Regions from separate parts of the Brevibacillus sp. FSL K6-2834 genome, predicted to be linked through region 1. Evidence: riboswitches for the same ligand, from Rfam matches in the RefSeq annotation. Region 1 holds a riboswitch; each other region holds the start of a gene.

Region 1 (10,504 bases):
CTCACACACATTTTCAATGTCAGCCCCGGAAAAGAACTCCGTGTGCTTGGCCAGCCAATGGGGATCGATTCCTTTGGCAAATCGTCCGTGCAGCTTCAGCGTGAACATTTGCTCACGCGCTTCCAAATCTGGCGGCGCAACAAAAATCAACCGGTCAAACCGCCCCGGCCGCTTCAGTGCATTGTCTACATCCCAAGGGAGATTGGTAGCTCCAATGATCAAAACCTGATCGGTGCTGGTATCAATGCCTTCCATTTCCGACAAAAAGGTATCGATCACGCCCCGCATGTAATTGGATGAAGATTTTGAACGATTGTAGCCGATCGTATCGATCTCATCAAAAAACATAATGCTCGGTTTATGGTGACGCGCCTTGTCAAACATGGCTTTCAGATTCTGCTCGCTCACTCCGATATACGGGTCCAGAATATCGGTGATGTGCACCGGGACGAAGGTGGCTTTGCATTCTCCTGCAGTCGCTCTCGCCACGAACGTTTTCCCGCAACCGGGAGGGCCGTACAGCAATACGCCGCCGCCCACTTTTTTGCGGAACTTGGAGAACAGGCCTTGATTGAAAAACGGGCTTATTATCCGCAAGCGAATCGTTTTCTTCAATTCATGCAGGCCTGCCACATCCTCAAACGTGACCTTGTTTAACGTTGGCAGTTCCTCTTTTTTCTCCCGTTGGCCGCCATCGATAATTTTTAGGCCCGGATGGTTCTTTACTTTGTAGGAGTGGTTTTGTCTGCCCGCTCCAGTTCCCTGGCTGCCAGCATAACGGTCATCCTCGTAATCGCTGTTGTCGTCATCGGCTTCATCGTATTTCTCATCGTCTTCCCCGAAATCATTTTGCAGCGAATGGTTGCGGCCATCTCTTTTATGATCTGTTTCTTGGGGGGGAGCCTCGTTTTTCTCTCCGATGTTTTCTGTTTCCATCCCTTTGGCCAGAGGCGCGACATTGCTCATCCCTGTAGCCGAGGCGGCGGAGGAGTTCTTCTGGACAGCCGGGGCAGCAGCACTGCCCGTTGCCTGTTGCTGCAGCTGTTGTGTGGCCAGTGACAGCTCCCGAATAAAGTCATTGCGCAATTCCTCATTCTCGCAATATGTGAGTCCTGCAGAATATGAACTGATCGCTTCCAGCCACAAACCGTTTTCGGCCAGTTCCTTTCCTAACCAGAAGTGCGTTTGGGCGTCCTCGGGATGCTTTGCCGCCATTTGACGCAGCCATTGTATTTTTTCCAAAGCGTGTTCACCGCCATTCATCCATGGTCTTCTATCTTGACGCGTGCATCCAGTTTCGGATATTCGTTTGCAACCTCTCATCATTCTACATCAAATGTAAAAAACTTCAAGAAACATGGTGGATTGTGACGATTTCTGCGGGTTGTCCTTTTCTTTATTTTATGTGGGTATTCGGGCAAAAGAAGCAGCGAAAACGGGACTTTCTTACCATTCCCTGTTCTGTTTTGATGTCTTGGCTATTACAAACACCCGATACAAATACTTCCATTATTGATAAACAATATAAAAGGCCGTCACGCTCTCGTGCGAAACGGCCTTTCCATCCTTAATAGGGATCAGCCTGATGCCCTTTTCTTTCGGCTTCCTTCACTGCTGCTCCAGCGTTTTCTGTGCCGATCGGACCGCCCGTCCCCAATTTTCCCGAATCCTTGCTGCCGGCCTGCTCCAGACCCTCCCGGACGCGACGGCCGTAATCGGGATCGCATTTTGTTAGCATCTCGATCATCTTGTCCTGAATTTCCTTCCTGCAGACGCGCAAGGCGTTTACCAGATTTTCGATCAGATCGTCCCGCTCCCAGTCCTCGAACATCCGGTAACGCTCCCCGGCCTGTTTGAAGTCATTGGTCCGGTCAATTTTTTGCCGCACCACATTTCCCGCTACGTACGGCTCGTGGTCCTTTTCTTCCTGCACGACCTCACGCAGTCCCCCAATCGTGGACGGCTCGTAGTTGATATGCGGATTGGTCCTGTCCACATGGTAGAGCATTTGACCGCCTTCCTGATTGGTGGCTACGCGTTTTTTCGGAGCGTTGATCGGAAGCTGCAAATAATTGGCGCCTACCCGATAACGCTGTGTGTCAGAGTAGGAAAACGTCCGCCCCTGCAGCAGCTTGTCATCGGAAAAATCCAGTCCGTCGACCAGTACGCCCGTCCCGAAGGATGCTTGCTCTACCTCCGCAAAGTAGTTTTCCGGATTTTTGTTCAACACCATTTTGCCTACAGGGAGAAACGGAAATTGTTCCTCCGGCCAAAGCTTGGTCGGGTCCAATGGATCAAAATCAAGCTCCGGATGCTCGTCATCGCTCATGATCTGGACACAGAGCTCCCACTCCGGGTACTCGCCTCGCTCGATTGCTTCGTACAAGTCCTGAGTAGCGTGGTTGAAATTTTGTGCCTGAATTTTTTGGGCTTCCTTTTGCGTGAGGTTCTTGATGCCTTGGGAAAGCGGCTGCCAATGGTACTTCACCAGAACGGCTTCGCCCTCTTTGTTGACCCACTTGTACGTATTGACGCCCGAGCCCTGCATCTGGCGATAATTGGCCGGGATGCCCCACGGAGAGAAAAGAAACGTAATCATATGCATGGCTTCCGGGGTGTTGGAGATGAAGTCAAAGATGCGCTCCTGGTCCTGAATATTGGTCACCGGGTCCGGTTTGAACGCGTGAATCAGGTCCGGAAACTTCATCGCATCCCGAATGAAAAACACTTTCAGGTTGTTGCCTACCAGATCCCAGTTGCCGTCTTCCGTATAGAATTTGACGGCAAAGCCGCGCGGATCGCGCAATGTCTCCGGCGAGTGGATGCCGTGGGTGACCGTGGAAAACCGGACAAACACGGGTGTGCGCTTGCCCGCTTCCTGAAACAGCTTGGCCCTGGTGTACTTGGCTATAGGCTCGTCTCCCACTTTGCCGTACGCTTCAAAATAGCCATGGGCACCTGTCCCGCGCGCATGAACGACCCTCTCCGGAATGCGTTCCCTGTCAAAATGGGTGATTTTTTCCAGAAAATCGTAGTTCTCCAGTGTCGTGGGGCCTCTTCTGCCCACCGTCCTCATGTTCTGATTGTCCGTAATGGGGTGTCCTTGCCGGTTGGTGAGAGAATCTTCGCCCTCCCCCGCAGTCATTCTTTTGTCGTATACGCCGCCGGCACCCATTACCGAGGTCCCGTTCTCTCCTTCCGCTGACGCTCCTCGTTCCTGATGAACATCACTCATTGCATTCCCCCGCTTTCAGTCAAATAGCTTGCTTGCACGTTTTTTGGTTGCACATATGTAATATCTTCCTGCGGGGGTAGCTTTATGCAAAAATTGCCTGCGAAACCATTAGAGAGGGAATTTCATGCCACATACGAATGTGTAACACTCTGGAGATGTTGGTCGGCAAAACCGCTACAGGGCACAGCCTAAAGTGAGCCTGAAAACTGGCTTCTTCTGCTGCGCCCTGTATGTAGCGACTTTCATTTGGCTTCCAAGTCAGCAAAGGATTGACTCCAATCCTTCCTACGCCCGCTTTCTGCGCAATTGATAGTACGTGACTGCCAATGCCAGCGCCAGGACAATTCCTTTAATGATGTCATACGCATAATAAGGAAGATTCAGCATCGTCATGCCGTTCAGCAGGACACCGATCAGGATGGCCCCGACGAAGGTGCCGAATACATTGGGCTTGCCTGCGCCAAATACAGAGAAACCGACAAACGCCGCGGCCACCGCATCCATCAGCATGGAGCCTCCGCTGCTCACCTGACCGGTTCCGATTCGCGCAGCCAAGAGCATCCCTCCGAGTCCGGCAAACAGGGCAGAGAGCACGTAAGCAAGCGTCCGGTACCGGTTCACGGGTATTCCGGAGAGCCGTGCCGCTTCCACATTCCCTCCGGTCATATAAAGCATGCGCCCTTGTCTCGTATAGGTCAAATAAATATGCGTGACCGCCACCAGCAAAAAGGTAAGCAGCACAGGCACCGGTACGGAGAGAATCTCGCCTTGCCCCAGCCAGAGAAACCATTCCTGAAATTTGCCCGGAGCAGTCGTCCCGTCCTCCATCGGCATATTGGCGTAGATCGAGTAGCCCTTTGAATAGGTCATATGGACGCCGTTTACGATGTACAGCATCGCCAAGGTCGCCAACAGGTCGGGAATCCGAATCTTCACGACCAACAGCGCGTTGATCAAGCCCACCAGAACGGCCAGAACGATCGGAACCGCCAATGTCGCGACCGCCCCTTGTTCGTACCAGACCATCATCGATGCGGAGACAACGGTAGTCAAGGAGACGGTCGAACCGACAGACAGGTCGAATCCGCCGACAATCAAGGAAAACGTAACACCGACGGCCACAAATGTGACGATGGAGATGGAGCGCAAAATATCCGTGATGTTGGCATAGGTAAAGAAATAAGGATTGGTCAGGCTAAAAAGCAGGATGACGATGGCGATCACGGCAACCGTTCCGTATTTATAAACAAAATCAAACAAGCTGTATTTTTTTGCTTCCATCTTATTCACCCCCGCTTGCGTAATACATGATTGACTCCTGGGTCGCTTCTTCCCGGCTCAGCTCTTTTACGATTTGTCCCTCGAACATGACGAGGATCCGGTCCGCAATCCCCAGCACCTCGGGAAACTCGCAGGAAAAATACAGGATGCCTTTTTTCTCCGCGGCGAGCGAGCCGATCAGGCGGTAAATGTCGCTTTTCGCCCCGATGTCCACACCCTTCGTCGGCTCGTCGAACATAAAGATGCGCGCATCCGTATCCAGCCATTTTCCGATAGCGACCTTCTGCTGGTTTCCCCCGCTCAAGTGGCCGACAGGCTGACGAATGCCCGCTGTCTTTACCCCCAGTTTTCGGACGATCTTCTCGGCTTGCTCCGACTCCAGTCTTTGCTTCACAAAGCCCCTTGGCGACCATTTGGCCAGGGTAGCCACCGACAGATTGCGGGCGACCGACTCCTCTACGAATATCCCTTCCTTGCGGCGCTCCTCCGGCACGAGGACGATCCCCGCCTGGACTGCCTCTTTCGGCGTGCGAAGCCGCAAAGCCCTGCCGTTTACAATCAGCTTGCCATCCTCCCACTCATCCGCGCCGAACAGCAGACGTGCCAGCTCCGTCTTCCCTGCTCCAACCAGGCCGACGACACCGACGATTTCTCCCTCGCGCACATGCAGGTCCGCTCGGCGAACCTTGCCTCCTCTGGCGTTTTTCACTTCCAGGATGGTCTCGCCGATCGGCACCTGGGTCTTCGGGAACTCCTCGGAGAATGTCTTGCCCAGCATCGCGGCGATGACCTCGTCCATCGTTGTGTCCGCCGTCTCTTTGGTAGAGATCCGTTGTCCATCGCGCATGACGGTGATCCGGTCGCAGATTTGAAAAATTTCCGGCAGCCGGTGGGAGATGTAGATAATGCCCAACCCCGCTTGCTTGCACTGCTCGATGATCTGAAACAGCCGCTCTGTTTCCGTGTTGCTGAGCGGAGCTGTCGGTTCGTCAAAAATAATGAATCGGGCCTGCTGTACCGTCGCCCGGGCGATCAGGATCAGCTGCTTTTCGGACAGCGTACAGGCTTCCACCTGCTTTTTCACAGGAATGGAAAAGCCAAACCTTGCGAGAATCGCTTCCGCCTCTTCATACAAGCGGCGCCAGCTGATCAAGCCCTTTGCTTGGATTTGGCGATCGAGCAATATGTTTTCCGCTACACTGAGGTACGGGATCAGCGCCGTATCCACTTCCTGATAGACGCATTGAATCCCGAGCGCTTTGGCATCCTGCGGCGACTGGATCGCGGCCTCCCTGCCATCAATCACAATAGAGCCTCCGTCCGCCACATAGGCTCCCGTCAAAATCTTCATCAGCGTGCTCTTCCCCGCTCCGTTGGCTCCGAGCAGAGCGTGAACTTCTCCCGCTTTCACTTCGAAATCGACGGAACGGAGCGCGGGTACGCCAGAGAACTGCTTCATGATGCCGTTCATCTGCAAAGTCGTCATTTTCTGTCCCCCCTTATTAAGGAAGAATCCCGTTGATGGATGATCAACGGGATTACGCTACACCATCTATGCAGGATTACTTGCCCCATTCTTTCACGTACTGGGAGAGATCTCCCATCGTGATTTTCTTGTCCGTCGGCAAATCGTCTCGCTTGACCAGCACAGGATTCAGTTTGACGCTGTCCGGCACCTGCTCGCCGTTGATTTTTTTGAAGACGGTTTGGGCTTGAATCCGTCCGATGTTGCCCGGGTCTACCGCTGCAGTCGCTACCCACGAGGTAGAGGGATCCTGCATGAGCTGCAGGTCTTCGTCGCTCAAATCGATCGAGTATACTTTGATCTCGGTACGGCCGGCTTGCTGAATGGCGCGGGTCGCTCCTTTGGCGAACTCATCCCAGGAAGCCCAGACCGCTGTAATATCTCCTTTGTTTGGATACTTCTTCAGAATGGCTTCCATCTGCGATTGCGTATCCAGCGCGGTGTTGTTGGTGGCACTGCCGAAAGCCGCAACCTCCTTGATATCCGGATATTTCTTCAAAAAGGCTTCGTACGTGATCTGGCGTTTTTCCATCGGTGCAAAGCCAGCCACCCAAATTTTCACGATGTTTCCTTTGCCGCCGGTATCTTCAGCCAGCTTCTCCAGGCTAAGCTCAGCCAGCTTCTGGTCATCCTGCTCTACTACCGGAACCCCGGGAAGCTTGATGTCTGTATCAAACAGCACGAGCGGGATGTTTTGCTTCACAGCCTTTTCTGCTCCTTGCTGCAGTGCTTCTGCAGTGCCGTGGTCAATCAGAATGCCGTCGAAACGCTGGTTGACCGCCGCATCCAGGTTGGAAGCCATTTTGGACAGATCGGTATCTGCGTTGAAAACAGTCAGCTCTCCGCCGTTCTTTTCTACTTCGGCTTTGACGCCGGCAATGTACTGAGCCGAGAATGTGCCTACGTTTTGCCGCATCACGAGCGCGATCCGTTTTGCTTTCTCGCCGGAGCCGCCACCCGCTCCGCCGTTTCCGGAAGACGCGCTGTTGCCCCCGCCGCAAGCTGTCAGCAAAAGAGACGCAGAAAGGATAAGCGATCCAATCAAACTAAACTTCTTTTTCATATCGGAAAACCCCCTTTTTAAAGTAACACGGTACGCTGTTCTGCGGTTTTGAACCGGAATCGACATCCATTTGCTCCATCAAAAAAGCCTCTTTCCAGATGAAAGAGGCTTAAATCAGCGGATTTTCGCCTCTCATCTGTCAGGTATCGCTACCTGTAGGAGTTAGCACCTTGGCTCAAAAGAAACGTGTTCCTTTGCGCTAGGTTGCCGGGCTTCATTGGGCCAGTCCCTCAGCCTTCTCTGGATAAGAGTTCATATTCTCATATCAAAACCTTTTGTATATACAGAATATAATGGCTGCTTTCAAACCTGTCAACTAGGATTTTTTCCCCTTCCCTGTCCCTATCTTTTCAAATGCCTGGGCGACAAACCAACTGTGCTCCTCCCGCATCTTTTGTTCCGTAGACGCATCGAGTCCCCAGTCGGATATTTTGGAAGCCGGGCGCAAAGCTGCGAACAGATCCCAGTAAGACAGGTCTGTAAAATCGAACTTCGTCAAGGATTGATAGCGACCGGTAAAACGAAGCATCGCCTCGATGCCGAATGCCCACAGAATCTCCAGTCTGGCGTTGGCAACATCCGCGAGCGGATCTCCGAGCTGCGCGTCCTCCCAGTCGATCACTGCAGCAAGCTGTCCGTCCCTCCACATTACATTTCCTGGCCAAAAATCTCCATGCAGCAGTACGCATGGATTCCGCGAAGGAAATGGCCAGACTGCCTCCAGCACATCCCGAATGCGTCCCTCACCCAGCGATTCATCTGTGATTGCCGGCCGTTTTTCGATTTTCTCGGTACATGCCTTCTCCAGTTTGGGCAAAAAGGACAAATCCAGCTTCGAGACGTCCACACTGTGAATCCTGGAAAGCTGCGCAGCTAGCTGGAAAACGTGGTCGGTCACATCGGCAGGAGTGAACTCAGTCTTTCCCTCGATGTATTCAATCACGACGTACGGCGTGGAAAAAATCTCGCCTGATTGATCCAGGAAAAATGGCACTGGCGCGGCCACCCCCACAGACTTCAGGAGTTCCATCAGCTTGAATTCATCTGCCGCCACATGGGGATTCTGTGAAATGTCTGCCGCACCGTGCCGGCGCACAACCATTTTTTTCCTTTTGCCGTCAAGCTGCTCGATTTCAAGCGCCGTCACCTGCGCTGAGACACCGCCTTTCAACTCCCAGGAGCGAACCAGCTTGCTTTGGGGTTCAAGCCTTTGAACCAATCTTTGAAAGCAGTCCCTTTCCGTTGATTCTGTCATTTGCACCTCTCCTTTGCCTTTTCCGGAATATTCGCTATCCCCGTGATCAAATCATCCCGGTTTCCCGCAGAAGATGAAAAATGAAAAGCGGACAGCTCTCGAATGGGCCGTCCGCTTCTTTTGCTCGCTTTACGGGTCAATCGCTGTTTATCGCTTTAGTTGGATGTGCAGCCATTGCATTTTTCACCTGGACTGCAACTGCTAAAGCCAGCGCCTGACCCAATCCCCCCACAAATTCCCAACTACTTCTGCTGGTAATTTACTCTTACGATCTTCCAGCCATACGGGCTTGATTCTTCCTGTTCCAAAGAGTATTCCACCTGATAATTTCCTGTCAGCGTATGCTGATAGCTTCCTGTCACCCACAATCGCTTCGGATTGCTGTCATCTTTCCTGACCACCAGGCTGCCGCTGTAATCATGCAGAGGGAGCGGAGCGATCTCTTCCAGTGACTCTTGGGCGTCCTTGCTGAAAAACTGCCCGATCCGCGACGGGTCCTTCTGGACATACGCCTGATTGGCGGCGGTGAGGAAGAGGTTGACGATGTTTTTCTGGCGAAGCTGCGTTTCCTTGAACTGCTGAGGCGTATCGCGTTTCCAAAGATCATGCAAGCGTTTCAGGACGATGGCAAACTGCGCTCGTGTCATTTGTTTTTTCGGGTCAAAATTTTTGTCTGCGTTAAAGAGATAGAATTCGGAAATCGCTGCCGCATAGGGCGATGCCGTATCCTCGTATTTGGGATCGTGCTTCCACAGATAGTAGCCCGTATAGTAAGGCTTCACTTCATCCAGCTTGAGGGTTGTCGCCCGCATTTTGTAAGGAGCCAGGACATGGAACAGGATCATGCTCGCTTCTTCTCTGGTCAACGGCTTTTGCAAATAATCGGAGGACAGCCACCAGTCGATGTTGTTCTTCTGTGGCTGCTTCATACCTCCACGTTCGGATAAGTGCAGGTAGTACAGCATGCTTTCTCCCGGATCGAAGGAATTGACAAATCCGGTTTGTATGTCTAGCATGGCGCGCATATTGGCAAGGAGTTGTTCCGTTTCCTGTTTATAAGAGAACCGTTGATCCACATGCGTATTTGGCTTGGCTGTTTCCAAGGGACCATAGATGCCTTCCAGCACCCGGTTCAGCAAAGCCAGCGCTTCGCCCCTGGTAACCGGATTGTCCGGATGAAAATACCCGTACTTGAGGCGGTAAACATTCAGTGCGCTCAGTTCCTCGATTTCCTTTTGGGCCCAATGCCCCTGAATATCCTCATAGTATGCGGGAGCCGCAGAAGCGCCGGGGACAAAAAAGCTTTGGACGAACAGACCGAACATAACGATCCAGGCAAGATAACGTTTGTACATTTCTCAGTACTCCTTTCCAAATAATGCTTCGGGCAACATTTTCCCTAGGTAAGTGATCGTGCTGATGCTGACGGACGGGAATACCATGCGATTATCGGATTTCCGTTTACTTGTGGACTGCTCCTGTTTTATCGATCTGGATCAGCTTCCCGTTCTGTTTGACTGTGGCGACGCCATTTTTAAAAGGCGTGGCGTACTCGTACTGATAATCGATGACGAGGCTTCCCTCGGCGTTGATGTACCCGAACTTCCCGCCCTTTTTCACGACAGCGAGCCCTTCGGAAAAGCTTGTCGCATGGTCGAATTGATACGCAATCGCCAGCTCCTTGTCAAACGGATTGATCTGTTTGACATAGCCCCATTTCCCGTTCTGCTGGACCGGTACAAGCACAGGGGCTGGTGCGGCTTTTGGCTGCGGCTTTGGCTGGGCGGGCTTTGCTGCAACCTGACTGGGCTTTGCTGGTTGTGGTTGCGGCTGTACGCTAGGAGTCGGCTTGCTTTGCTTTTTTGGGCTTTCTTTCTTCGGTCTGGGGGCGGCTTCTTTTTTTGCGACTGTCGGAGGAGCGGCTTTTGCGGCAGTCTCCGCTGTCGCCGCCGGGCTGGGCGTCGCTGCCGCTTCTGCTGGCGGTTGTACCGCCTGTTCCGCTGGCAGCTCTGGCTGCGGCATTGGGGGAACAGATGGAACCAGCTCTTTCCCCTGCCCGCTGAGACTCGACGCTGTCTCTATGGCTGCAACTGCCTTTTCCTTGGCAAATCCAAACAGGGACGAGCGCATATCTTTTCTATCTCC
Region 2 (10,504 bases), 2.5 Mb from region 1:
ATCTGCTGGCTCGTCTACAGGTTTGTCTGTTGGTTCGTCTGTTAGTTGGTCTGTTGGTTGGTCTGTTGGTTGGTCCGTTGGTTTGTCTGCAGGTGCCTCAGCAGGTAAGTCAGCCGGCTCTTGAGCCGCGGCGGAAGAGACAGGGGCTGCTGTGGTTTGATCGGTCTTTCCTGTCTGCGGGACACATCCAACTGTTCCCCAGCCAAGCGCAACGACGATCACCAGTGAACACCATTTTTTTCTCATGTGTCAGTAAACTCCTTTTGTTTTCCTGTCCTTCCACTCGCTTCCGTGGGGCGCTCTATCGAAGCATCCCCGTTACGTATGGATTGAAGGTTTTCTCTGCGTCGATCGTCGTTTTGGGGCCATGTCCCGGGTAGACGATCGTATCGTCATCCAGTTCAAACAATTTGTCTTGAATGCTGATCATCAGCGTCTCAAAGTCACCGCCTGGCAAATCCGTTCTGCCGATGCTCTGGGCAAACAGCACGTCGCCGCCAAAACAATGTTTCCCTATGACAAACGAACAGCTTCCCGGAGAATGGCCCGGTGTATGCAGAACGCGGAGAGAAAAACCGGCAAGCTCCAGCATCTGTCCATCGGCCAATTCATATTCGGCTGGCTCACAAATAATCGGTTCCGGCAAATTCCAGCGACTGGAACCATTCAGGTCGGGATTCGTCAACCATTCACTCTCCAAAGGATGGATGTAGACAGGCGCTTTTGTCAACGCTCTGACAGCATTCAAACCGCCGATATGGTCCAGATGGGCGTGGGTCAGCAGCACAGCCGCTACCTTTTTGCCTTCCAGTGCACGAAGAAGAGGTTCCGGTTCCATTCCCGGATCGATGACGATACATTCCTGTGTTTCCGGATGGGTCAGCACATACGCATTTGTCTGAAACACTCCAAGCGCAAAGCTCTCGATTTTCATATTGGCCTCTTTCATGTGAAACCTCCTTATGAACTATGATACGATGAAAGAAAACGGCGTAAAGTGGAGTGATGACGATGAAACGAATGTTCGGTGTTGAAATGCAAGCCCCGGCCGGCAAGCTTCCCGGATTCTATGCTCAAGTCATACATAAAATCGGAGACAATGTCAATGTGTTTGACCGCGATGGACAGCTGTTCATCGTTGAAGGCGAGCATGATCGTCAAAAGCTGAACGAGCTGTTGACGAAAGCCTCGATGCTGGGAGAGGAATTCTCCCTTTGGCTTCTCCCTCCCGACACGGAAATCATTCACCTGGATGACATCGGGTTTGAAAGCCAGGAAGGCCATACTTACCTGTATGCAGATCGGGTCGCATTTTTTTCGCTTGATGTATCCGCAGGTGACGATCAGGATCAATGGGCGGCGCTGGAACAAATGAAGGAAACTATCCTCGGGCGCATTCCCTCCACGCCGGCTGATCTGTACCTGATTGATCCTGCCCATGATCCGTTAATCGACGGAATTGCCCGGGCCTACAACATCTCTGTACTCTGGCAGGACAAAGACGTGTAAAAAACCATACGCTACCCGAAGGATGCACGCATGGCTGTTTGCGAACGTTGTATCCCATCTCTGTCAATCGCCAATCGTATCGAAACGAAAACCGATCACCTTGTCATCGTGAATGCTGAATAGCGCCTTGTACTTGCTTCCTTGAAGCGACACTTCCTGCCCGGGCTTCGCCTGGCCATACAGCTCCTGCAAGCGTTGGAAGCTGTCATAGACAGCCAATCCGCGATTCGTGGCAAATTGGGCGGCTTTTTCCGGAGGAACGCCTCCGACTGCGATCGATTTCAAGACACCTTGCTTCACCATGACTATCAGTTGGGTATCGTCGACCAGGAGCAATCCCATGACAACGGTACCGGCTCCGGAAGCCATTTGGTCCAACGTATAGCTCTCTCTCGTCACAGCATCCATAAAATCGGCCTTTGCCGGCTTCAGGACGTCCATCGCCTCTTTGACGTTTTGTCCCAAATAAATGCCGCGAATGCCGTATTCTTGCGGATTTTCCGGATCAAATGCGGCGGACAATCCTCCCTTTGCCGATTCAGCCGATCCGCACGCCTGAAGCAGAAAGACTGTCAGCAGGAAGCAAATTGCCAAAAGTCCGTACTTTCTTCTCATGCCTGCTTCTCCCTTTTTTTCTCAAAATTGCACAAGGCTATCTTATCGCAAGAGCTGTGCAAGGGGCAATAGAGCGTACGGTACCCGGGAAAGGGAAAAGGATGCCTCCTATTGCTTCGGGCCGCTCACCTTTTGCCGCGGCTTGTTGGGGATATGGTTTCCGTTCATATTATGCTTCCAGCACTCGAGAATTTTTAGGAGCGACGCAAAAAACGGAGAGCCGAAGACTGCGACGATTCCCCACATCCACGTACCCAACTGCCAGGAGTTCTCTACAAAAGCAGATGGGGCACCGACTAGAATCAAAGCCGGGTCTAGCCGGAGAAAACCAAAAATCAGACCGGCTGCGACAACAGAGATGAGCAAATTCAGGAATTTTTTGTAGTGGGAAAGCCGGGCAGCATGATTGTGATCCTCCAGCCTGTCTTCTTTTGCTTCGTAATCTGTATTTAGAAAAGGTACGACCGATTTGACAGCCTCTGTCACCCCTGCGGCCGCGCTGGAAACCGCCGTGATGTAAATCAAAAAAGAAATAGATGTATCCAGTGTAACCATGCTTCACTCCCCCCTTGCTTCATCTTTATGGGGAAAGAGACAACCATAGCACATTCGGATATTTTCACCAGCGACAATTTCAAGTAACATTTTTTTGTATGGATACGAAGATGGAAGGCGGTAATGCGAATGAACATTGCACATGCTTGGGATCATTACGATGTAGTCCGCAGTCTTACGCTTGCTACGCTGCAGGCAACGAAGGAAGAGCAGGCCGACATTGTGCCGGAAGGGTTTTCCAACAATATCCGCTGGAATATTGGCCACGTTTTATTTACCCAGGATGCTCTGCTCTACGGGGGAAAAGCTCCGCACCTCCCCGAATCTTATGCGGCCCTGTTCGGCCCCGGCACAAAACCTGCCGATTGGCAAGGGGAGCTTCCTACCCTGGAAACATTGAACCAACAATTGGCAGAGCAAACGGAACGGATTAAAAAAGAGTTTGCCGATCGCTTTGAAGAAAAGCTTCCCAGCCCGTTCAACCTTCGCGGAAAAGCCGAAATCGATACATTTGGGGGCATGTTTTTATTCAGCTTGTACCATGAAGGCATGCACGCAAGCACGGTTACATTGTTGAGAAAAGCTCTGCAAAATCAAGCTTAGCCGTTTGCCCGGGATACCGGGCTTTTTCTTTTGCCTGACAGGAAGTCAAAAAAAATACCACCCGAGAGGTGGCTAAGAGTTTATGGCAGTTCGACCTTGCTGAAATTAAGTATTTGATTGAATATTCAGAACTGAAATCACCACGGGCAGGCCCATTGTGGACCACCATTCAGACATACGCAATCCGGATGAGGTTTTGGCGCTTTGCAGCCAGCGCAAGCTTCCGAATTTGCCGTGACTGAAGAGGACAGCGTAAAAACCAGAGCTGCTCCGAGTAGAATACCAGCCAGTTTTTTCATTGTTTTCACCTCCTTATTTACTATATATTCACTATATTCCATATATTCCCTTTATCGAAAAAGCACTTTATTTGTCGATTCGTTGTCTATCTTTTTACCAAAAGATTGCTGATCGCGTTTTTAGCCATAAATCAAAACCGCTCCCAAATTGGGAGCGGCCGTGTCGAACCCGTTGCTATGGGGTAGTACCGATTATTCTCTTTAGCTCCTCAACCTCCGTAACAGAGTTTGTCTTACCTAAAGAGTACGGTGTCCGCCAGTTCGATCGATATCGAGAGCGTGATCATGACCATCCACGGTTCTTCGCCTCCTGGAAGGCTTTCGCCGATTTTGATTCATGGATCATCGGGTTCGACAATCCTAGTATGTCCGGATTCGCTTGCACTATGCACACTTACAGCAAGTCTGCCGCAAGCTGTGCCAGAACGCTGCGCTCCCCTTTTTCCAAGCGGATATGACCAGCCAGTTTCTGATCCTTAAACATCTCCACCACGTACGTAAGTCCATTGTTGCTCTCGTCCAGGTATGGATGGTCGATCTGCTCTGGATCTCCCATCAATACGATCTTCGACCCTTCCCCCACCCTAGTCAAAATGGTTTTCACTTCATGCTTTGTCAGGTTTTGCGCTTCATCAATGATAATGTACTGCTCCGGAATGGAACGCCCGCGGATATACGTCAGCGCTTCTACCTGAATGCTGCCCATCCCTGCCAATATTTTGTCAAGGTCACCGGAGCGTTTTGTATTGAACAAATACTCCAAATTATCGTAAATCGGCTGCATCCAGGGACGAAGCTTCTCTTCCTTCTCACCGGGCAAATAGCCAATGTCTTTCCCCAACGGGACGATTGGCCTTGCTACAAGCAGCTTCTTGTATGTTTGCAAATCTTCAATTTGCAAAAGCCCCGCGGCCAATGCCAGCAAGGTCTTCCCGGTACCCGCTTTTCCTGTCATCGTCACCAGCGGAATATCCTCTCGCAAGAGCAATTCGAAAGCCATCCGCTGCTGGACATTGCGGGCCCTGATTCCCCAGATCGGATCGTCGTCAGCGACCAGCATCTCCAGATTCTTTCCATCGATGTCAACCTTCCCGATAGCCGATATGGACGGATTCAACTCATCCTTCAGCACCAGGAACTGATGGGGATAAAAACGCTGCTGCGGAAAACAGGTGGAAAGTGACAACTTTCGGCTGCCGTAATAATTTTTGATGATTTCCGGGGCAACCTGCATTTTGTGATAACCACTGTAAATGTGGGAATACTCGCCGACGACGCGGTCCGAAAGAAAGTCCTCGGCAATCAGTCCAAGCGCATCAGCTTTCACTCGCATCAGGGCATCCTTCGAGACGAGTATGACAGGGCGTGGTTGAGGCAAGAGGTTTTCTTCTTCCTGCAAGTTAAGCGCTACCGCCAGAATGCGGTTGTCATTGGTCATTTCCGTAAATTGCTTTTGAAGCTTGGCAAGCGAGGAATGGTTCAATTCGACGCGCAATAGCGCACCCGTTTCCAAAAGGATGCCTTGATGCAGATGCCCCAATTCGCGAAAGCTGTCAAACAGCCGCGACACATAACGAGCGTTGCGGCCAATCTCGTCCATATAGCGCTTTTTGGAATCAATTTCTTCCAACACCACGGCGGGTATGACGATTTCGTTATCCGCAAAGGAAAACATCGCTCGTGGATCTTGCAGGAGTACGTTGGTGTCCAGCACGTAGATTTTCTTCAAAATCTCGCCTCCTATTACCCATCTGTTATACCCTATGCAATTGCGGGTGGGATGCTCAGTAGCCGCGACGTGATGTACTACAGTCTATGTCGGCAAGAGTGAAGATAGACGAGTCCCGCATGAAAAGGTGGACAGGAGAACAAAATACAGATAATCATGCATGACTTGTGTGGGAGCAACTTAAGAAGCGAAGGAGAATGACCGTGAAGCGGACAGCCGTACTTGTACTCAGTGTCAGCCTGCTGCTCTCCGCCTGCATGTCTGGCAACAAGCCTCCCGGGAATCAAGCAGCACCGCAGCCCGGGAAACGGGCAGATGAAACGCAGCGCGTACAGCAAACAGCACCGTCCCCTGGCTATAACCAATCGTCACAAGCTACTGCAGACCGGCTGGTTCAACTGGCCACCCGTGTACCAAACGTAAAGGATGCCACCGCTGTTGTATTGGGCAAATGGGCTGTTATCGGCATCGACGTCAACGCCCACCTGGATCGACCTGAAGTAGGGGTCATCAAATATACAGTGGCAGAAGCCTTGAAGGAAGATCCCCAAGGCGCCACTGCGCTCGTAACGGCCGATCCCGACATCGTTCAACGCTTGCGGGAAATGTCCACTGATATGCAAAAAGGCCGGCCCGTGGCGGGTATTGCGGAAGAATTGGCTGATATTGTCGGACGCATCATTCCCCAAGCCCCTCGCGATGTTCAAATGAAAGAGGAAGCGCCATCCAGAGAAAACGAACAACGCCTGAACAACAGCGGCAACGCAAAACCGGAAGGAAATCGCAAAATACCGGTCAACCGGCAGTAAAAAGCTCCTCAATAAAAAGGCATTCTCCCGGTTATGCCCCGGAGAATGCCTTGCTTTTGCTTTCAGATAAAGCGGCCTCTACACCTTCAAGCGCCTGTTCCAGGTCGCGGACGAGGTCGTCAGCGTCTTCCAGTCCGGCGGATAAGCGAATCAATCCGTCCGTTATACCGCGACGCTCTCTTTCTGCCGCTGGCATAGCGGCATGTGACATCATCGCCGGATACGACAGAATGGTTTCTACGGCTCCGAGACTGACCGCTACGATCGGAAGCGTAACCCGATCAAACAAAGCCTTCGCCCGCTCTCTGCTGCCCACATCAAAGGACAGCACGGCTCCGTGGCCGCTCGCCTGCCTCGATTGGAGCTGGTGGCCGGGATGACCCGCTAGTCCCGTATAATGTACCTTTGCAACGGAAGGATGATTTGCGAGCCATCGAGCGATCTTTTCCGCTGTTTGGGTGCTTACATCCAGTCTGGCTTTCAGCGATTTCAGCCCGCGCATCACCAGCCAGGAATCCTGCGCTCCGAGTACCGCTCCCATGCCGTTTTGGATAAAGTAAAGCTGTTCACCCAGCTCAGCATCCTTGGTAACAGCCAGCCCTGCAACGACATCGCTGTGGCCGCCGATGAACTTCGTCGCTGAGTGGATGACGATATCTGCTCCGAGTTCAAGCGGACGCTGGTAGTACGGGGTCAGAAACGTATTGTCGACAATGACTATGATATTCTTGGCCTTTGCGATATGGCAGACAGCTGCGATGTCTGTCACCTTCAACGTCGGATTAGAAGGTGTCTCCAGGTAGATCCCGCGAGTGCGAGGAGTGACGGCTCTCTCCACTGCCTCTACGCAGGTCGTATCCACGAACGTAACGTCAATATTCATGCGGGACAACACTTTGGTCAAAAAGCGATACGTTCCGCCGTAGACATCTTCTGCCACGACAACATGATCGCCCGCGGAAAACAGCATAAACACGCTGGAAATCGCGGCCATGCCGGAAGCAAATGCAAATCCCCGCGCACCGCCCTCCAGGACGGCAATCGCCTCTTCCAATGCATGCCGGGTCGGGTTGCCGGACCGCGCATAGTCGTATGCGCCCGGACGGTCCAAATCCGCTTGGTGAAACGTAGATGCCTGGTAAATCGGCGTGGATGCCGCACCGGTCACCGGATCGAAACAAGATGTCCCGTGAAGCAGTTTCGTGGCAAATTTCATCGTCTACACCCTTCCGCTACCAGACTTGCATCGAGAGCCTGTATCAAATCATGAATCAAATCATCCGGATGTTCAACTCCTACCGACAATCGCAGCAAACGATCACAGACCCCGACGTATTCTCGAATTTTTTGCGGAATGTCGGCATGAGTCTGTGTCGCCGGATACGTGCACAAAGACTCGACGCCTCCCAGACTCTCCGCAAAAGAGATGATGCGCAAGTTTTCCAAAAACGGCCCCACCTGAGCAGAGAAGCGAACGCGGAAGGACACCATGCCGCTGTAACCGGTCGCCTGTTTGCTCTGAATCTCGTAGCCGGGATGATCGTCCAATCCCGGATAGAATACATCGGTGACCGCCGGATGCTCCCGCAGTTCGCGCGCAACCTGGAGAGCATTGCTCTGATGTCGCTCCATACGCAAAGCGAGCGTCTTCATGCCTCTGACCAGCAGCCAGCAATCCTGTGGGCCGAGGGTTGCACCGATGGAATTGTGCAAAAACCGGACCTTTTCAGACAACTCAGCGCCTTTTGTCACAATCAGGCCAGCCAGCACGTCATTGTGGCCTCCAAGATATTTCGTCCCGCTATGGAGCACCAGATCTGCCCCCAGCTCCAGTGGACGCTGATAGTACGGCGTCATAAAGGTATTGTCCACGATGGTCAGCAAACCGCTTCGTTTGGCGATCCCGGCTACGCAAGCGATATCCGTTATTTGCATCAGCGGATTTGTCGGCGTCTCGATGAGAACGGCTTTTGTCTCCGGACGGATCGCGCCCGCAAATGCCTGAAGATCGCGCAGATCAACATAGCTGAACTGGAGCCCGTAGCGGGAAAGGACCTGCTCAAAAAGACGGTATGTCCCACCGTATAAATCAAGCGAAACGATCAAATGGTCGCCTTGAGAAAAAAGTCCCATGACTGTGTGAATCGCTGCCATCCCGGAAGCACAGGCAAAACCGGCATCACCGCACTCGGCCTCTGCGATCGCCTCCTCCAGCACCTTGCGTGTCGGATTGGCCGTACGGGTGTAATCGTATCCGGTACTTTGACCAAGAGACGGGTGGCGGTAAGCGGTCGCATAGTAAACCGGGAAGCTTACCGCGCCCGTGATCGTATCACGACCTACCCCCGCCTGTACCAGTTTCGTTTCCAGATGCATAGCAATCTCTCCCTCTGCTTTGATGTTGAGGGCATGAAAAAGCCCTCTTTTCTTTTGAAAAGAAGGCTTTGTTTACGTCGCCGCAAGCAAACCCTTCTCATCTTTCAGAGCATGATTTGCTCTGCAGGAATTAGCACCAGTATCGTCCTGTTAACAGGAAAATTGGTTGCCGGGCATCATCGGGCCAGTCCCTCCGCCTCTCTGGATAAGAAGTTTGCTATTCAATTTGTTGATCCTAATACTAACGGAAATATCGAGTGATTGTCAACAGATATTTCCTCTTCGTTTTCACCCGTTTTCTCTGTTACTCCGCTTTGCGCAGTGCTGTCATCACCTGATTGTCCAGCTTCGCCGCCGCATTTTTATCATATGTTTTTTCATACTGCGGTTCTACGGAGATACGGGAACCGTAGAACATGACATCACGCACCGCCTCAATGGTAACCTCCACCATCGCCAGCTTCAGGGGAACCTCCTCCATCCGCTCACTCTTCAATACAGCCCTTCCGTTAATGGCATAAGAAGAGCCAGCACCAATCAAATGCAGAACCACTTGTGGCTGCTTGGCGATATTGGTCAAGATGCGTGAACGGTTGTCTACCGCAAACCGGATGACTTGCGGCGATGCCGCAAACGTCCAGGAAAGCGAGCTGAGCGATGGCGCCCCAGACTCATGGTCAATGGTGCCCAATGTGATAAACCGCTCCTGCTGCAACAACCCGAACAGTTCCTCCGAAAGCGTTTGGGATACGGTCTCAGCCATTCCGAAGCCTCCTTGTGTAAGTTTTGTACGTCTATTGTACCCGCCAAGGAAGAGATAGGCAAACCTTTCCGGCATGCGCTTGATTCTTCCCCTTTTTTTCCCTACACTGTTACTTAACTGGTAACCATAGGAGACAGGAGGAGAAACCAGATGTCACAAAGCCCCACAGACCGCCTGTTGTCAAAGATTGACCAGCTCCTCGAAGAAATTCAGGAGGCACGCAAATTAAATGACCGGATGGACAAAATCGCCATGTTTTTAGAGGATATCCGTCTGGCAGATGTCATTCAAAATTATACAGCCCCGCGCAAGCTGCTTTGGATCAATTTCCTGGCAGGTCTGGCACGGGGCCTGGGACTGACGATCGGAACAGCCATCGTACTGGCCATTCTCGGTTCCGTCCTGAGCAAATTCCTCTCGATTCCCATCATCGGGGACTACATCAGCCAACTGATGGATTATGTCTCCACCTACCGTCAGCCCTAGTCAAATGGAATGATTGGCAAGCTGCCCGGAGCAGAAAGAAGATTGCCATTCGCGGTCGCTCAAGAATGCAACGGATTAGTCGTTGTCGCGATCGTCGTTATCGTCATCGTCTCCGTCATCGTCATGGCCATGCTTTTTCCAGTAGCCATACGCATTTCCGTTCGGATGCTTTTTGTCTTTGTCCTTCTTTTTCTTATCTTTATCTTTATCGTCATCAACTTCGTTTACTGGCGTACCGTGAGGAATGTCAGCTTGTGCTACGACCTTCCCGTCAACGACTACTTCCAGATGGACGGACTTGGCGCTGTAAGAACGATTTTTGTAAGAGAGCTCCACTTCGAACTCCCCGTCATCGTCTATCTTGACCTCGTGTTTTTTGCCGTCCGGAGCGATTACATACAGCTTCGCTTTTTGGTTTTTGGAGAATCCTGCGATTTCCCCTTCTACTTCAATTTCCTTATCTTTGGCGTCAAGCTTGGCGGTTCCGGTAATTTTGTATTGGGCAGGCTTCGGCTTTTCCGGCTTGGTCGGTTTATCCGGCTTGTTGACAACAAGCAGATCGACGGATTCCGAATCAAGCTTCTTGCCGTCCTTGTACACCTCAATCAATACTTTCCCTTTGTCAGCCTCTACATCCTTCATGGTGACTGAATAGGAGCCGACACCGTCCCACAGCTTTTTCACGCCGGCGCCTCTCTTGTCTCCGTCATAGGTCACGACTACTTTGCCTGCCGTAAGGTTTACAATGCCGTTTACTTTC
Region 3 (10,504 bases), 990 kb from region 1:
GCACGGGTAGTCTGTCCGTTCCAACACCGTCATGATCCGGATGGTATCGTCAACCGATCCATCATCTTGATACGAAATGCAAATAGGGGTTCCTCGCAAATACGAGTGGAATTGAAGCTTCCTGACAGCTTGCTCCACCACATCCCCCGAATTGAACAGCAGCAATCGATAGTGCTCGTAAGTCGGAGGGACATCTTTTGTCGTCCGCCTGATCCAGAAATTCGCCAATCCCACAAGTAAAGAGGAGCACCCATATGCCGCCAGCAACCACACGACCAGCTCTTCCATCACGGTCATACCTCCTCTTACGATCAAGGTATGCGGGATAGCTTGGACACGGTGCTGCCAAACGGCAAATCACAAGCAGAAAAGAAGCTGCTCTACAGTTTTACCCAGCCATTCTTGATGGAAATAACTACAGCTTGCGTACGGTCCTGCACGCTCAGCTTTTGCAAAATGCTGCTGACGTGGTTTTTTACCGTCTTTTCACTAATAAACAGGAACTCCCCGATCGCACGGTTGCTCTTCCCTTCCGCCATCAGCTGGAGAACCTCGCGTTCACGGCGGGTGAGCGACTCAATTACCTTCGGATCGATTGGTTCCGCATCATCCACGGCTATACCGCGATCATTCGTTCCTTCCTGCTCGCTCAACCGGCGGAATTCCTCGATCAGCTTGCCGGTTACCTTTGGATGTATGTATGCTCCACCCGAAGCGACGACACGCACCGCTTCGACGAGATCGTTCGTGCCCATTTCTTTCAGCAAGTAGCCTGACGCCCCCGAGCGAAGCGTACGATATACGTATCCTTCATCGTCGTGGATCGACAGCATGATGACGCGAGTGCCGGGACTTACGGAAATAACTTGTTCCGCAGCGGAAACACCGCTCACATTTGGCATGTTGATGTCCATCAGGACTACGTCGGGCTTGTGGTCCTCGGCCAGACGGAAAGCTTCTTCTCCGTCAGCGCCCTCTCCCACGACTTGAAAGTCCTTTTCCATTTCCAAAATACGCTTGACACCCTCACGGAACAGTTGGTGATCATCCACAATAACGATGCGAATTTCTTGCTGTACCTTCTCCATATTTCATCCTCCCTGTACACTCTTGCTTCAGAATTTGACTGGTATTTGAAACATGACCTTTGTTCCCTCTCCAGGGGAAGACTGCAATTCCATCGTTCCCTCAAGCAGCTGGGCACGTTCTCTCATGCCGAGCAGCCCGTAGGAGCCTCCCTTGGCCTTTTGTGCTGCCTGATCAAAGCCGATTCCGTCATCCTTGACCACTAGGCGCAACGTATTTTCCTGAAATTCAATTTTTACCTGAACCATACTGGCCCCGGAATGCTTTTCAACATTGTTCAAGCACTCCTGCACCAGTCGAAACATCGCAGCCTTTACAGAGCTTTTCAGCGGCTGCTCTACGCCAAAGACAACCAGATCCACGGAGATTTTCGTGCGGTCCTCATACGTCTGAATGTACTTCTGCAGCGTCGGGACCAGCCCCAGATCATCCAATGCCATGGGCCGAAGGTCAAAGATAATCCGTCTGACGTCAGCCAGACTGAGGCGGACCATTTCCTTCAATTCGTGCAGCTCCATCTGCGCTTCCAGAATGCGTTCATTTTTCAGCATCTTTTCGACAATTTCAGACCGCAGCACGACGTTTGCCATGGATTGAGCGGGCCCGTCATGGATTTCTCGCGCTACCCGCTTCCGCTCTTCTTCCTGCGCCTGGATTACTTTCAGACCCATCAGCTGATGCTGTTTGGCCTCCTCCAGAGCTTCCCCTACCTTGCTCAGGTCGCCGGTCAAGTACCCCAGCACAACCCCCATCTGCGTAACCAGCTTTTCTGCTCGCTCGATTGTTTCCTCCAGCGTGCGAAGCTGCCTCTCCAGATCGTTTCTCCGCTTTTTCAAATTGTCTTCCCGTTCCCGGTAAATGGACAATTCTACCTGAATACGGTTGGCTTCTTCATAAGCGATGCGGATGTCTTCCTCTGTGTATGTCTGAAAATTACGGCTAACCAACACCAGGCGCGCTCGCGCCCTTCGGTAGGAGAGCTCCAGTTCATCTACCTTGCTTATCACTTTCGCTATTTCCTGCCGCAATTCATGCAAATCATGTTTTAAGGAATTTCCTTCTTGCCTGGCATTTTCGGCGATCTCGAATATTTGCGATTTGCTCGTCTCTACCGTCTCGATCGTGCGATTGATCACACCATCCAACATGGTAATACTGATCGCCTGATTCATTATTGATCTCCTTCTACCTCGTTTTTGACCGTCTGGAACAGCGCCTGCAGCTTGGGCACATCCATTTCCCTGATCCCGACATCGTATCTGGGGATGGAAAGCGGATTCACCTGGGCCGTTACCACACCTCGATTTGAATTGAAGACAAATCGGTAGCCCGCTTGCTTGGCTATGTCCAGTACGATGTCATTGCTGTATCCAAACGGCAAGGAAATAGCTTGCACCTGCTTGCCCACCAGATCGCTCAAGCCTACCCGCGACATCGTAAAATCTACGTAAAGGCGATTGCGGTATTCTTGTTCGTCTTCGAGCCGTTTGAGCTCCTCCATGTACACAGGTGCTGTCTCCGGTCCCAGATCTCCCCATTCGTTGCGGGCCCTCTCGTCGTGAAGACTGTATGTATGAGAAGCGATCTCCACCAACCCGGTCTGCAGCATTTCCTTCACTTGCGGACGGGATAGCGGCGTGGTCATTTTTTCTCTCTTTCGCTCCTCGGTATCCCGCAATCGTCCAAGTATGGCAAAGTTGACCGATGGGAACCGATACTGCTGCATTACGGGAAAAGCATGTGTGTAATAACTTTCATACCCATCATCAAATGTAAGCAAGACTGCATTCTCAGTGGGCAAAACTCCTGTCTCGACAAAACGCACAAATTCCGCCAGTGATATCGGATGAAAATTGTTCTCGAATAAAAACGTCATATGCTCTCTAAACTGCTCCGCCCCAATAACATAGCGCTGGTCAGAATCGTCGGTCACATGATGGTACGTCAATACGACTACCCGATCTCTATACCAGAGCTTGGAGGACGCTGCTTCTTCCCGGTTTTTTTCTGTCTGTGGTGCAGCCGATTGCTCCTCGCTTGTGCTTATAGACGTAGTGACATGGGGGAAAGGTTGCACTTTTGGAGCCTCCTCTTTAAAAAAAGAGGCAGTATCGGGCAGTCCGGCAGTCACAACGAGCCCTAGCGCAATGAAAAATACGAGAAAGAAGGGCCACCTCTTCGGCACAAAAAACTCCCTCCTTTATGCCTATATAGGAATTTCGACATATACGAACGGATTCCTTTATGAACTGAATTCCAGCAGTTTGCCGCAAGTCTTAAGGCCTAGTCTTCTTAAAAATATAGAGGAAATCCGTTTTCAATGACAGAAAAAGAGCCTAGTGTGTATCACTAGGCTCTCGCGCTTGGTCTTTACTTGGACAGCCCTGCTGCATCCTGCTTGAGCGCTTCTGCCTTATCTGTACGCTCCCACGGCACATTCAGATCGTTGCGGCCAAAATGGCCGTATGCCGCTGTCTGCTTGTAGATAGGACGACGCAGGTCAAGCTGCTTGATGATACCTGCAGGACGAAGATCAAAATGCTTGCGGATTAGTGTTACCAATTGGTCCTCGGCAATCTTGCCGGTCCCAAATGTATCTACGCTGATGGACACTGGCTGTGCGACACCAATTGCATAGGCCACTTGTACTTCGCATTTTTCAGCCAAGCCGGCAGCGACGATGTTCTTCGCTACATAGCGGGCTGCATATGCGCCGGAGCGGTCCACTTTTGTCGGGTCTTTTCCGGAGAAAGCACCACCGCCGTGACGAGCGTATCCGCCATAGGTGTCGACGATAATTTTGCGGCCTGTCAAACCGGCATCCCCTTGTGGTCCGCCAATAACAAAACGGCCAGTCGGGTTGATGAAGTATTTGGTCTCGGCATCCAGAAGCTCTGTTGGCACGACAGGCTTGATCACGTGCTCCATCAGGTCGTTCTTGATTTGTTCCAGAGTGGTTTCCGGAGCGTGCTGGGTAGAAATAACGATCGTATCAATACGAACCGGCTTATCGCCGTCGTATTCTACAGTCACCTGTGTTTTACCGTCTGGGCGCAGGTAGCTCAAAGTGCCGTTTTTACGCACTTCGGTCAGACGGCGAGCCAGCTGGTGAGCCATGCTGATCGGCAAAGGCATCAGTTCAGGAGTCTCGTTGCAGGCGAAACCAAACATCAGACCTTGGTCGCCGGCACCAATCGCTTCAATCTCAGCATCAGTCATTTTCCCTTCGCGGGCTTCCAGCGCCTGGTCTACACCGAGGGCGATATCGGCAGACTGCTCGCCGATAGCGGTCAGAACACCGCAAGTGTCGGCATCGAAACCAAACTTGGCGCGATCGTATCCGATTTCACGGATGGTGTCACGGACGAGCTTTTGAATATCCACGTACGTGTTCGTGGTGATTTCCCCTGCCACGAGTACCAGACCAGTGGTAACGGAAGTTTCGCATGCTACGCGAGCATTTGGATCCTTGGACAAAATGGCGTCCAGGATAGAGTCGGAAATTTGGTCACAAATCTTATCCGGATGACCTTCGGTGACGGATTCAGAAGTAAACAGACGACGACCTTTTTGCAAAGACATGTGTACTACCTCCTTTGACCTCATACAAATAGTGTGGTAGCCGAAACAGGTTCTTATTAGACGAAGGCACAAGCAAAAAAAAAACCTTTTCCTGTTTTAGAGGAAAAGGTGCTTGGTGTTTGCGTTCCCTACCCTCTTATCGGCCAGAACAGGTATCCGTTCTGCTGGTTAGCACCGCTCGAGTCGGTTGCCGGGCTTCATGGGGCCAGTCCCTCCGCCTGCTCTGGATAAGAGTATCCATTACGGATAATAGAATAATCGTTTTTATAGCCGGTGTCAATAAGCGCTTAGCGCAATTCGTATTTGCCGCGAACCATAATGTGCGCGACACCATTGTAGTTTGCATTCAAGCGCAATCCGCGATTGTCCGAACGGGCGATCAAGAGCAGATGATTGGCAGCCACCTGAGCTCCCGCTCGCAGGTCCTTGCCCTCGGTAATATCTGTCAAGCCATCGCCTTTATCGCCGGCTACTGCTTGTACTTTTCCCGTACGGACGATAAATTCCGTACCCTCAAAACCGTACAGCGTCTGCCCCGGGTGCAGCTCAACCACTGTCAACCCCGTCGAGACGGATGCACCGCCTGTGCCTGCGCCTCCGCCAAGAGCTTTTTGAATTTGCTGATCCACATAGCTTTTGGTGACGACCGGATCATCCGCTGAGCCCGGGACACCGGAAACGCCGTCTGCCATCGCCTGCGAAGCAAAGACCCCCATCCCGACAATTGCTATGGCGAGGATTCCCTTGGTTGCTTTTTTCATTTATGTTCTCTCCTTTTCCATAGAGTTACAAACTGTAAGCCTTCGCCAGCAGGACGACCACCTCTGCACGTGTAGCTCTTCCCTGCGGCTTGAACGTCCGTCCGTAACCGCTTATCCACTTTTTCGCCGTCAGCGCCTCAATGGCGGGAGACGCCCAGTGACTTGTCGGCACGTCGGTAAACGATGACCTGCTGCGATTATAGAGCACGAGATTATTTGCTCTGGCTACCATCAGTGCCATTTCTGCCCGTGTGATCGATTGATCCGGCAGCATGGTGCTGTTTGGATAGCCGCTGATGATGCCGAGCTGGTGGGCAGTCAGCAGATTGCCATAGGCCCAGTGATTTTTAGAAAGATCCTTGAACGGATTTCTGCCTGTATACGTAACGATATTCATCCCTTTGGCCCGCATGGACTGGATCAGCATCGTCGCAAACTGGCCTCGAGTCACCGACTGGTCAGGCTTGAAGGTCGAATCATCAAAGCCTTTGACGACTCCCTTCGTGCTGAGTCTGGCGATCTCGTTGCGGGCCCAGTGCGTGGAAATATCACGATAACCCGCGATCAAAGGCTGCTTGGTCAAAGTCAGCCGGTACGAATCGTATTTAAACGGCAATGTGGTTGTCAGACGGATATAATACTTGCCCGGCTTCAGCTTCATGCCAAGCACCTCTTTGCCCAGATCGGACAGCTGCGCTACGTCGTTCGTGGCAAAGAGCGAGTAGTTCAATGTATCCGAACCGTACAGCTCCAGCCGCATCCCTGTCGATACGGGAACGAACGGAGCGCGTATGCTGACGTAGGATTCGGAATCGACCGTAAATTGGAACCAGTCCTGATCGGTATGAGTAGGCAAGGTTCCTGTCATCAGCGTTCCGTTGGCCAAAGGTGACGCCTGGCGATATGTATCGTTGGGCTCATTGGTATCCTTCCGAATCGGCGTATAGGACACGTCCAGCTTGTACTCGCCGTTCACCTGATTTCGCCAGTACTCGGTCAGCCTGATGTAGTATTTGCCCGGCGATACTTCCTTTTGGGCGCGCTCGGTCGGGTCATTCCGGTCGCCTTTGTCAAATTCTTCAAAGGCTTGTCCCTCTTTGCCGATCTTCATGTTCAGGTCGATCCGCTTGGTATCGGCAGTGACTGTTACGTTTAGCCGGCCGTATTCGCGGACATAGTAAGAAAACCAGTCCTCGTCGCCCTCTTCATGGAAGTTCCCGATTACGGAAATTTGGTTGCCTACCAGCGGGCGGGCCGTATCCATTGTATTGTTGCGCTCATACTTGTCCGGATTGATCGTAAACCGGCTGGTCAACAGATAGGTAAAGCCCTTCACACCGAAGCTTCGCTCCATCCTGATGTACATTCTACCAGCTTTCACCGGTACAGTCAGCGTGTCTCCGTTCCCTATGTAATAGGTAGAAGCTTCGCGATTTTCAGGGAAAAAGGTAGCAGCCAGCGCGGTTGTATTCGTTGAAGTGACAGTTGCGACCAGTGTCACTTTTCCGTCATAGGGAATATCCATGAAATACCAGTCCATTTTGTCGGACTCGGACAAACTCGCCCTCAGCTGTGATTCAATCGGAAAAGCCTTGGCCTGACTCCGAGTATTATTTGGTTCATGAAAATCCATAGACAGCTTTTCGGTAATGGCTCGATTGACATCGACCAGTCCATATCCTGTTTGCCGGTCCCACCCTTTCTCACCGAGATCCTCAGCCGTCTGGTACAAGAGCTGGCGTACATCCAGCGGCGTCATATTCGGATTGCGCTCCAGCACCAATGCCGCAGCGCCCGCTACCTGAGGAGCTGCGGCTGACGTGCCGCTAAATGCTCCATATTTCCCCTTGGGCTTGGTCGTGTAGATATTAAAACCCGGAGCGACGAGATTCAACTCCGGCCCTGTGTTTGAATCATAGAGCGGCTTCAGGTTTCCTTTTACAGCTCCAACTGCAATTACGGTTGGATAAGCAGCCGGATAGGCAACCCGGTTCGCTTCGTTTCCGCTGGCGGCCACTACAACTACTCCACTAGCTTCTGCTCGCTGGATGGCGGCCGTCAACGACTTTGAATAGGAGAGACTACTCACGGACATCAGAATGATTTTGGCTCCTCGATCAATCGCGACGTTAATTCCTTTTGCAAGCAGCTCTACATCTGTCTCGCCGTACTTGTTCAAGACCTTGATAGGCAAAACCCTTGCATGCCTTAAAACCCCCGAGACTCCGATGCCGTTATTCCCTCTGGCCGCCAATATGCCAGTAACAGCGGTACCATGTCCGTTTTGGCTGTCATCCTGGGCAGATTTCCCCGGCTCAACCAGGTTGATTCCCGGAAGGATGTTTCCTTTCAAATCGGGATGGTTATGGTCTACTCCCGTATCAAGGACGGCAATAGTAACTGTGCTCCCAGTAACTTTTCTCCAGGCCTGATCAGCTTTGATTTGCCTCAAATGAGTCTGATTGTTGATATATTCGTCATTGGTAATGGCAGCCTTCGCCCTCTGGCTTCCCCCAAATGCAGCCATTAACCCTACTGAGACAGCGACAACTGTTAAAATAAATTTCCTCATGTAACTACAGTCCTTCCTCCCTTTTCTCAACCGAAAAAGGAATACAGGTGTTTGAGCTTGTTTTTACAAAAAAGCCCGCTCCCTTGTAGCCTATTCTATTCATTTAGCATAGCGGAACGATAGTGTGAAACGCAACCCTATTCAGGGAATCACTGGAAATCGGATGCGATAGAAAAACCCCTTTTCGCGATGCGAAAAGGGGAGGGTTCTTACTGCAGAAATCCGTTTGACTTGGTTGACTTGGTTGCATCATACACTTTGGATTCCTTCTGCTTCTCGTAAGCTTTCGGAATAAAGACCGTGCACTCTTCCACGGAAAAATCTTGTTTCTTGATCGACGAAGCCGGGATCTGGAACGCAATTACGCGGAAAGCCTTTGGATCTACCTTCATGTTTTCCAATGTGTAGCTGACACGGGCGATATCTTCGCCGTTTGCATCATGAACAACAATCGGAACTTCGGTAAAGTCCAGGCGTTTGTCCAAGCCGTTTCGAAACAGTACAACTACTTTAAGACCGCCGTTTTCCCCTTTTTTCAGTCCCAATGCCTTCAGGTCTACCTTGCCCTCTTCGACTGGATTGGCAGCAAGCTGCTGACGGTAGTATTCCATTTCATCCATTTCCAATTCTCCTCCTGCTACTACAGATTCACCCGATTGTTTCCCCGGTCTTTGATAGCCCAGCGTAAGCGGGACCTCCTCCTCCGGCAGATCGGAAAATTCATCCCAGCGGAACAAAAACTCGCACGGGCGGCTGGACTCATCGCCAATCGGTCCAAAAGTCATCATGTCAAAGCCCTTGCTGGCTACAACCTTTCCCTCGGGTGTCTTCAGGTCCAGCCGCAGTCGGTCCAGCAAAATGCTTTGCTCCGTCGCGTTGCGAATATAAGTGAGTACGAGATAACCATCCCTTGTCACCTGTGTGTAGAAAGGAAAAATCCCGACCTCATCCCGAATAATTGGCGGGAGCTGATCATGCACAAAACGGAGCAGCTCCGCTTCTTCTTCATCGAGGTTATCCCAAGGACCATTAAGGCTGAGAAACAGCTCCTTCGATGGTATACGGTTAGAAGATTGCTCAGGATCATCAAGACCAGACACGCCGAGATAAATCTCCTTGTGCAGATTCTCCTGGATTTCTTCTCTCACCGCCTCCAGGCTCTCCTTGGAGCCAAACCAGTTTTCCAATAACCAACTCATGCAGTATCCTCCTCATACGACAGCTTCAATGATTGCCATTGCCCTTGCTTTACGTAACCTCCAGCGTCCACTGCTGAAGATTTGCATCTGGCTTTTTCACCATATCTGCCGGGAAAACAAGTACCCATGGACGACTCGTTCTAGGACGAACTTGCATTCTGCTGGCGTCAATTGCGCCAGAGGCTACTACTTCGCCCTCCGAATCAGTAATCTTGATTCGCAAGATGTTCGGGCGAAAATCTTCCTCGAGCCCGTTGCGAACAAGTATTCCGGCGACCAATCGTCCATCCTTTGCCTTTGTAATATCAAACCCGATAATTTCTACTGTACCCGGCTCTATAGGGGAGATGTCAAATGTAAGTTTCTCCAAGAGCTTTTTCTGGCGGTCCGTCATTCTAGCTTCCATTTCCGGATCCAATTCAAGCTCTTGCGGCCATACATACGGGTTTTTGTTGGCCTTCATCATGATTTTCCAGTTCTTGAATGTAAAATCTTCATGCAAATAGGATTCTGGCGGAAAATGAACTTCCCAAGGTCGGCTCGTGAACGGAGGAATGGTTCCCACTTCGCTCAGATCAATACGTTGCCGGGCAAATGGGTTGCCATCAAAGTAGATGGCCAATTGAATCTGTTTAAAAGTCACAGGCAGATGTGTGCCATTGCGAATAAAGAAAGCAACAGTTACACCGCCAGTCGGCTGCGGCATCAAGCTAAACCCGGTAACGCCGACAGAGCCAAATGCTATCTCAGGCAGCTCCGCCTGCAAGAAACGGAGTGTATACTTTTTTTCGTTATCCAGCAGTTCTTCCCACGCCGGATGCAAAGAAAGCTCTGTTCTTACCTTACTCTCAAGCACCTGCTGAGTATCCTGCTGTTCCGATTGCTCCTTGACTACTTCCTGATCATCAAAATCATCGAGGTCAAGCGCAGATTCTTCCCGGAGTTCTTTTTTCAAGTCTTCCTGGGGAGCCTCTTGTCCTGACTTTTTGTCCTTAAAGTTTTTAAAAAAGGATAACATGTACATCCTCCTCACCTGTCCGAAGCACGAACGATGACTATTTTCTATGATAAAGGTTTTGGCCGATCGGGGTCAAATCGGGAATTTACTCCACCTGCGCTCCCTGCGGGATACTTACCCTCCAGCGGGACAGATCCGGGTCTTCTATCAGTATGCTCTCTTTTGGGAAGATGAACATCCACGGTTTGCTTGTGTTTGAACGTACAGTAAGTCCACCGAGTTCAAACATGCCGACGGCAACCGTCTGTCCGCTGGCATCGTAGAGGGCCAAAGGAAGCTTTTCGAA

The links. A riboswitch is a leader RNA that binds a small molecule or an ion and turns the genes downstream of it on or off. The one in region 1 is predicted to bind S-adenosylmethionine.
Region 2: another riboswitch for S-adenosylmethionine. It lies ahead of NST96_RS17990 (aminotransferase class I/II-fold pyridoxal phosphate-dependent enzyme); the one in region 1 lies ahead of NST96_RS02490 (sugar ABC transporter substrate-binding protein).
Region 3: another riboswitch for S-adenosylmethionine. It lies ahead of metK (methionine adenosyltransferase); the one in region 1 lies ahead of NST96_RS02490 (sugar ABC transporter substrate-binding protein).

Annotation. Positions count from the first base shown of each region.
Region 1 covers NZ_CP151945.1:453,911-464,414, reverse strand. The annotation lists gene NST96_RS02510 (ATP-binding protein) at 1-1,263, opposite strand, end outside; gene NST96_RS02505 (catalase) at 1,568-3,175, opposite strand; gene NST96_RS02500 (ABC transporter permease) at 3,521-4,516, opposite strand; gene NST96_RS02495 (sugar ABC transporter ATP-binding protein) at 4,518-6,002, opposite strand; gene NST96_RS02490 (sugar ABC transporter substrate-binding protein) at 6,079-7,104, opposite strand; SAM riboswitch class I at 7,234-7,355, opposite strand; gene NST96_RS02485 (phosphotransferase family protein) at 7,421-8,359, opposite strand; gene NST96_RS02480 (S-layer homology domain-containing protein) at 8,602-9,714, opposite strand; gene NST96_RS02475 (WG repeat-containing protein) at 9,821-10,504, opposite strand, start outside.
Region 2 covers NZ_CP151945.1:3,626,203-3,636,706, forward strand. The annotation lists gene NST96_RS17945 (CapA family protein) at 1-246, opposite strand, end outside; gene NST96_RS17950 (MBL fold metallo-hydrolase) at 302-949, opposite strand; gene NST96_RS17955 (hypothetical protein) at 1,012-1,509, shown strand; gene NST96_RS17960 (hypothetical protein) at 1,573-2,124, opposite strand; gene NST96_RS17965 (hypothetical protein) at 2,233-2,679, opposite strand; gene NST96_RS17970 (DinB family protein) at 2,809-3,282, shown strand; gene NST96_RS17975 (PhoH family protein) at 3,976-5,310, opposite strand; gene NST96_RS17980 (YhcN/YlaJ family sporulation lipoprotein) at 5,508-6,119, shown strand; gene NST96_RS17985 (aminotransferase class I/II-fold pyridoxal phosphate-dependent enzyme) at 6,151-7,335, opposite strand; gene NST96_RS17990 (aminotransferase class I/II-fold pyridoxal phosphate-dependent enzyme) at 7,332-8,495, opposite strand; SAM riboswitch class I at 8,590-8,707, opposite strand; gene NST96_RS17995 (pyridoxamine 5'-phosphate oxidase family protein) at 8,800-9,258, opposite strand; gene NST96_RS18000 (DUF5665 domain-containing protein) at 9,409-9,744, shown strand; gene NST96_RS18005 (hypothetical protein) at 9,820-10,504, opposite strand, start outside.
Region 3 covers NZ_CP151945.1:5,127,676-5,138,179, forward strand. The annotation lists gene NST96_RS24900 (glycosyltransferase family 2 protein) at 1-291, opposite strand, end outside; gene NST96_RS24905 (response regulator transcription factor) at 381-1,088, opposite strand; gene NST96_RS24910 (sensor histidine kinase) at 1,116-2,258, opposite strand; gene NST96_RS24915 (polysaccharide deacetylase family protein) at 2,258-3,271, opposite strand; gene metK (methionine adenosyltransferase) at 3,457-4,662, opposite strand; SAM riboswitch class I at 4,802-4,902, opposite strand; gene NST96_RS24925 (hypothetical protein) at 4,956-5,429, opposite strand; gene NST96_RS24930 (S8 family serine peptidase) at 5,455-8,001, opposite strand; gene NST96_RS24935 (SLAP domain-containing protein) at 8,211-9,200, opposite strand; gene NST96_RS24940 (SLAP domain-containing protein) at 9,250-10,218, opposite strand; gene NST96_RS24945 (accessory Sec system S-layer assembly protein) at 10,304-10,504, opposite strand, start outside.